Regions from separate parts of the Bradyrhizobium sp. USDA 4449 genome, predicted to be linked through region 2. Evidence: riboswitches for the same ligand, from Rfam matches in the RefSeq annotation. Region 2 holds a riboswitch; the other holds the start of a gene.
What was found. Region 2 has a riboswitch for glycine ahead of ACVIIW_RS16080 (D-amino acid dehydrogenase). Riboswitches for the same ligand answer to the same signal wherever they lie in the genome.
Positions count from the first base shown of each region.

Region 1 (3,206 bases), 3.4 Mb from region 2:
TAGGCCTGGCCCATCTCGCGGACCAGCGCCCAGACCAGCCGATGCATCAGCGGCTCCTTGGCGCCCAGCAGCTGCGCATGGCGCATGGCGCGGCGCATGATCCGGCGCAGCACATAGCCGCGGCCCTCGTTCGAGGGCAGCACGCCATCCGCGACCAGGAAGGCCGACGAGCGCAGATGGTCGGCGATGACGCGGAACGAGGCGACGGTCTGCTCGTTCGGCCCGCTGCCGAGCGCGGACGCGGCCGCATCGATCAAATGACGGAACAGATCGGTCTCGAACACGCTGTCGACGCCCTGCATGATGCAGGCCATACGCTCGAGGCCCATACCGGTGTCGATCGAGGGACGCGGCAGATCCACGCGCTCCTCCTTCGTCACCTGTTCGTATTGCATGAACACGAGATTCCAGAATTCGAGGAAGCGGTCGCCGTCCTCCTCAGGCGAACCCGGAGGGCCGCCCCAGATGTGGTCGCCGCGGTCGATGAAGATCTCCGAGCACGGACCGCAGGGGCCGGTGTCGCCCATCGCCCAGAAATTGTCCGAGGTCGGGATGCGGATGATGCGGTCGTCGGAAAAGCCGGCGATCTTCTTCCACAGCCCGTGCGCCTCGTCGTCGGTGTGGTAGACGGTGACGAGCAGCTTGTCCTTGTCGAGCCCGAAATCCTTCGTGATCAGCTTCCAGGCCAGCTCGATCGCGCGCTCCTTGAAATAGTCGCCGAAGGAGAAATTGCCGAGCATCTCGAAGAAGGTGAGATGGCGCGCGGTGTAGCCGACATTGTCGAGGTCGTTGTGCTTGCCCCCGGCGCGCACGCATTTCTGCGACGTGGTGGCGCGCTGATAGGGCCGCTTCTCGACGCCGGTGAAGACGTTCTTGAACTGCACCATGCCGGCATTGGTGAACATCAACGTCGGATCGTTGCGCGGCACCAATGGCGAGGACGACACGATCTCGTGCCCGTTCTCGGCAAAGAAGTTCAGAAAGGTCGACCTGATCTCGTTGACGCCGCTCATGTTCATCCAATCGGGTGTGCTTGGACCCGCTTATCCCTGATCCAAACCTGGCGATTTGGGCGGATATCTGCGGGCCAAAGCGCTTTTAGACAAGGCCAGCTTCCCTGTCCAGAAACTGTGCAAAGAGATCAGTGGGTTGCCGCAGGCGCGTAATCCCCTTTGGAAAGCCGCAAAGCGCGCGTTGACAGGCTTGGCCGGCCTGTGGTCTGTACCCATTTGTATCGTACGGCCACGTCGGGAGAGACCGGCTTCACTGCCGGCGCCGAAGGAGCAACCGCCCCGGAAACTCTCAGGCAAAAGGACCGCGTGGCTTTGACGACATCTGGAAAGAGGCGCTGGCGGGCTTAAGGCCTGGATAGCGTCCGCCGACGGGATAATACTCTCAGGCACAGCGACAGATGGGGCTTCGACCGGTGTCCCAGGGGAATCGTCCCCGGGGAACCGCCGAGGGCCCCCGTGATGCTTGCGTCGGACGACAAGAACTCCCTGAAACGTACACCCCTTTACGACCTGCACGTGTCGCTCGGCGGCAAGATGGTGCCGTTCGCGGGCTACGACATGCCCGTGCAGTACCCGGCGGGCGTGCTGAAGGAGCACCTTCAGACCCGCTCGTCCGCGGGCCTGTTCGACGTCTCCCATATGGGGCAGATCGCGCTTCGGCCGAAATCCGGCAGGATCGAGGACGCCGCTCGCGCGCTGGAGCGGCTGGTGCCGCAGGACATCGTGGCGATCGCGCCGGGACGGCAGCGCTACGCCCAGTTCACCAATGACGACGGCGGCATTCTCGACGATCTGATGGTCGCGAATTTCGGCGATCACCTGTTCCTGGTGGTCAATGCTGCCTGCAAGGCCGAGAACGAGGCGCATCTGCGCGCGAACCTGTCGGAGACCTGCATCATCGATTCGCTTGCCGACCGCGCGCTGATCGCGTTGCAAGGCCCGAAAGCCGAGTCAGCGCTGGCGAGATTATGTGCAGCAGCGCCCACCATGAACTTCATGGATGCCGGCCCGCATGAGGTTGCCGGCCTCGGCTGTTTCGTCTCGCGCTCGGGCTATACCGGCGAGGACGGGTTCGAGATTTCGGTGCCCGCGGCCGACGCCGAACGTCTCGCCAAGACGCTGCTCGAAAACCCCGACGTGATGCCGATCGGCTTGGGTGCCCGCGACAGCCTGCGGCTGGAAGCCGGGCTCTGCCTCTACGGCCACGATATCGACACCGAAACCACGCCGGTCGAAGCCGCGCTGGAATGGTCGGTACAGAAAAGCCGCCGCACCGGTGGCGCCCGCGCCGGCGGGTTTCCCGGCGCTGAAAAGATTCTCGCGCATTTCAATCACGGCGCATCCCGCCGCCGTGTCGGCCTGCGTGCCGAAGGCCGCGCACCGGTGCGCGAGGGCGCGCTGCTGTTTGCCGGGAACGAAGGCGGCCAGGCCATTGGAAGGGTCACCTCGGGCGGCTTCGGCCCGAGCCTGAATGCGCCCGTGGCGATGGGCTACGCGCCCACCGCTTTGAGCGCGCTCGACACGAAACTCTTTGCGGAAGTGCGTGGGCAGCGTCTGCCGCTCATCGTCGCCGCCATGCCCTTCGTGAAAAACACCTACAAACGCTGAGGACAAGACAATGACCACGACGCTGTACACTTCCGACCATGAATGGCTCGCGATCGACGGCGATGTCGCAACCGTCGGGATCACCGATTACGCGCAGTCCCAGCTCGGCGACGTCGTGTTCGTCGAATTGCCCAAGGTCGGCCGCACCCTGAAGAAGGCCGAAGCCGCCGCCGTGGTGGAATCGGTGAAAGCCGCCTCCGACGTCTACGCGCCCATCTCCGGCGAGGTGCTCGAGACCAACGAGGCGCTCGCCGCCGAGCCCGCGCTGGTGAACTCGGACGCGCAAGCCGCGGCCTGGTTCTTCAAGATTAAAATCGCCGACAAGAGCGAGCTTGGCGGGCTCATGGATGAAGCCGCCTACAAGGCCCACACGGCGTGAGGATATGAGTCGAACCGTCTCAACATACTCACTGTCATCGTCCGCGAAGGCGGACGATCCGGTACGCCGCGGCCCATCGGCTCTGGCCGAAGCGCCTGCGCTTACTGGATGCCCCGCCTTCGCGGGGCATGACAGCAACTCCTGAAACGAGGACCCATGATGACCGCGCACCGCAAATCCAACGGCGAGACCACCCCTTTCGTTCG
Region 1 is NZ_JBSRYD010000001.1:6,858,959-6,862,164, forward strand. Features, by position in the region: gene alaS (alanine--tRNA ligase) at 1-1,013, opposite strand, end outside; glycine riboswitch at 1,239-1,327, shown strand; gene gcvT (glycine cleavage system aminomethyltransferase GcvT) at 1,473-2,621, shown strand; gene gcvH (glycine cleavage system protein GcvH) at 2,632-3,000, shown strand; gene gcvP (aminomethyl-transferring glycine dehydrogenase) at 3,160-3,206, shown strand, end outside.
Region 1: linked by a shared signal. The riboswitch ahead of gcvT (glycine cleavage system aminomethyltransferase GcvT) and the one ahead of ACVIIW_RS16080 (D-amino acid dehydrogenase) in region 2 are both predicted to bind glycine.

Region 2 (3,206 bases):
TACGCTCGGGTGAGCTGCGCGGAACGGCTTTGGTACCCTGAATTCGCTCCGCACAAAGCTGCGTCCCGTCCTTAAATGCCACGGCACTTCGCGGTGTGTACTGCGTGCGCCCTGCTAAGAAACGACGTCTTTCATGCGGCCCCATCTGGTCGGCGTCAATTCGGGAGCGGTCGCAACAACTGCGTCATAGGAAGGCTTTCGGAAGCAACGTGCCAAGTGGTCACAGGGCTTACCTAGACAATAAATTGCGGGAACCGAGTTGCCCGGCACTGAGGGGCGCATCACCTTTCGAAGGCGACTGCAAATTCGCTTCGGCTCTGTCACAACCGACGTGCTCCCGCCCCGATATCGGCGGGAGTATGGACTAGGATCCACTGAACAGGATCAGGGCAGCGATGCGCTCAGCCGAGTGTTGCTGCGGTCTGTCATAATGACATCAGCGATCATTTCAGCTGTAACAGCGGATAATGTCCAGCCGAGATGGCCATGGCCAGTATTGTAGAAAACATTCGGGCGTTTGCCTCGGCCAACCCTCGGCATCATGCTAGGTGTCATAGGACGCAAGCCCGCCCATGGCACCACCTGCGCGGTGGACACATCCGGAAACGATCGCTCTACCCATCCTATCAGGGGCTTAATTCGATCCCAGCGGATATCGCGGTTTTCGCCATTAAACTCGGCGGTCCCCGCGACCCGGAAGCGATCTTCTCCTAACCGGCTGGTCACGATCTTGGTGGCCTCGTCCAGCAGGCTGACACGAGGCGCGGCCTTTTGGCTCGTCTCGTCTCCCAGCTCTACCGTGATCGAGTACCCCTTCACGGGATAAATGTTGATGTTGTCCCCCAGCATTGAAGCAATGCGGCGGCTGCCGACCCCTGCGCAAACCACTACGCGTTCGGCATTGAGTTCTTCCTTCGACGAACCTGGTTTCCAGTGTACGACCACACCGTCTCGGTCGGACCGCATGCCGCAGATCTCCGCATCAAAGACGAAGCGTACGCCCCCTCGCTCGCAAGCCGCAGCGAGGCCGCGCGTAAACTTGTGAATGTCGCCGGTTGAGTCAGACGGGGTAAAGAAGCCGCCATAATACTGATCGCGCAGAGCTGGCTCTATTGCAAGCATTTCAGAGGGCGTCACGGGACGGCGATCCAATCCGCCCTTGAGCAGCAACTGATTCACGCGAGAGGCCGCATCGAACTCGAGCTTGCTCGAATAAACGTGCAAAATTCCTCGCCGCTCCAAGTCGAAATCGATGCTCTCCCGATCGGCTAGCTCAAAAAGATGCTCGCGAGCGGCTATCGCTAGCTTCGTCGTTTCGATCGTATTTTGGCGATAGTTTCGAATCTGGCTTACGAACTCTGCCAGCCAAGTATATTTGTGAAAACTGGGCCTTGGGTTCAGCAACAATGGTGCGTCTTTGCGCAGCATCCACCTCAAGCCTCTTACGATCGTTGCGACGTTATTCCAGACCTCGGCATTGCTTGCCGATAATTGGCCCCCGTTCGCAAACGAAGTGTCCATCGCCGGATAGCGCTGGCGATCCAAGACTGTAACCGAATAGCCGCGGCGGGCCAGGGCATAGGCAGTTGTAACTCCGGTGATACCGGATCCAATAATGACGACCGTGCTCATCGTGTGCTCCAGGACAGGGTTGAACGAACGGTGAAATGGCTTTCGCCCTCCCTCCGTCCCCAAATCTGTCCGTGCACCTGAGAGCTTTATCCGCAATCCACGTGGATCGCGGTCCCCTTCGGTGGGTGCTGACTGGCACCTCTCTCCAGATCGTCCTCGGTGTGCGGTCCTGGGCCTGAGAGTTTCCTTGGGGGGTTGCTCCGTCGGCGGTGATAGGCCTTTGCAGGCTTATCGCGCTCTCCCGCACACCATCATCAGACATGATAACACTCTCAGACGTACTCACGACCTGTCAAGCCGCGATGAGTCGTCGGACCAAAAAATCGGCGGCGTAAGCGACGGCTTGATGTTTTGCCCTAGCTCCCCCACCCAGATTAGCAGGTGGTTTCTTGCCGAGTACTATGCTGATCTCGCTTTTGATCATTGCATTGCTCGATGCCCAGTGGTTTCCGGCGAGCTATCCCCGGCTAGCGCAGAAATTCTGCGAGATCATCTAAAGAACGCACAATGTTGGCGCGGCGACGCTCTAATAAGTATGCGGTGGGTGTATGAACCTAGAAAGCTGTCGCTGGCATGCATCTCTTTCGAAGTCGAGCCAAAATGGAGGCTTGCACGCCTGACGCGGTTGCCCTGCTCGATGAGCGGCTCTTCAAACCGCTTGCGTCGACGTCTCTGGCCCATGACGGCAAGATTCGCCCGTGTTCGTCGCGCGGGCAGGTTAAGTTCGCTGCTGGTCCGGCGATCCGCTGCCGCCACTATCAATCCGCGCGAGTCCAGGTCGCTGCTTCACCAGGCAGGCCAGCGGACAAGGGGACTCAGAGCGCGAGCAGCGCCGTTGTGGCTCTGTCCCAGTTGATCGCCTCCCGCGCGCCCGCTCTCGCCGTGCAAGCTCGGATTTTGGTTCAAAGAGCATGGTGGTTTCCGAGAAGTCCGAAAAGACGACCGCGCCAAGTTGAAGATAGACCTCTCACGCTCTCGATCTGCTTTGAACTCGGCGGAGGACCTCGATGAGGCACGCCGTCTTTGTCTTCTGCGTCAATCAAGAAAAGGACCCGGTCGCTGGGCACGTTCTCGACGCTCTCAAAACCGCATGCGCTCCTGTTACAACGAGTTTCGAACTCGATGGGCACTCGGTGCTCGAAGTTGCTGGCTTGCATGACGCCAGGATTTCGATCGTGGCCACGAACGAGGTCGTAAGTAACGACTATGCGCGCTACGCGCCAATGTTTAATGATCGCTTCGGTGATGCCAACGTTATTGGCATCGTGAACTGGCACGAGGGCGCTAATGCGCCAAACGCGATCTTCTCGGTTCAAACGACGGGCGATCTGGGCACCGGGACCTTCAGCGCGGTCGATCCCCGGATTACCCGGGGGCTTCTTCTAGCGATCGAAGCCGAGCGGCTCACTTCCGGTCTTGACTCTTATCGCACTTACCTGGAAGCGACTCATTGGTCCGGCGTCAAGGCTGGTGATGCTGGTACCCGTCTCGCTGACCTGCGACCTTCGGCTGTCGATGTCGAGATCGGAAGCTCACCCGAAGATTGGGGAAATCCTATTGCAGCTCGAGTGCTG
Region 2 is NZ_JBSRYD010000001.1:3,417,075-3,420,280, forward strand. Features, by position in the region: gene ACVIIW_RS16080 (D-amino acid dehydrogenase) at 385-1,632, opposite strand; glycine riboswitch at 1,696-1,783, opposite strand; glycine riboswitch at 1,787-1,886, opposite strand; gene ACVIIW_RS16085 (D-aminoacyl-tRNA deacylase) at 2,640-3,206, shown strand, end outside.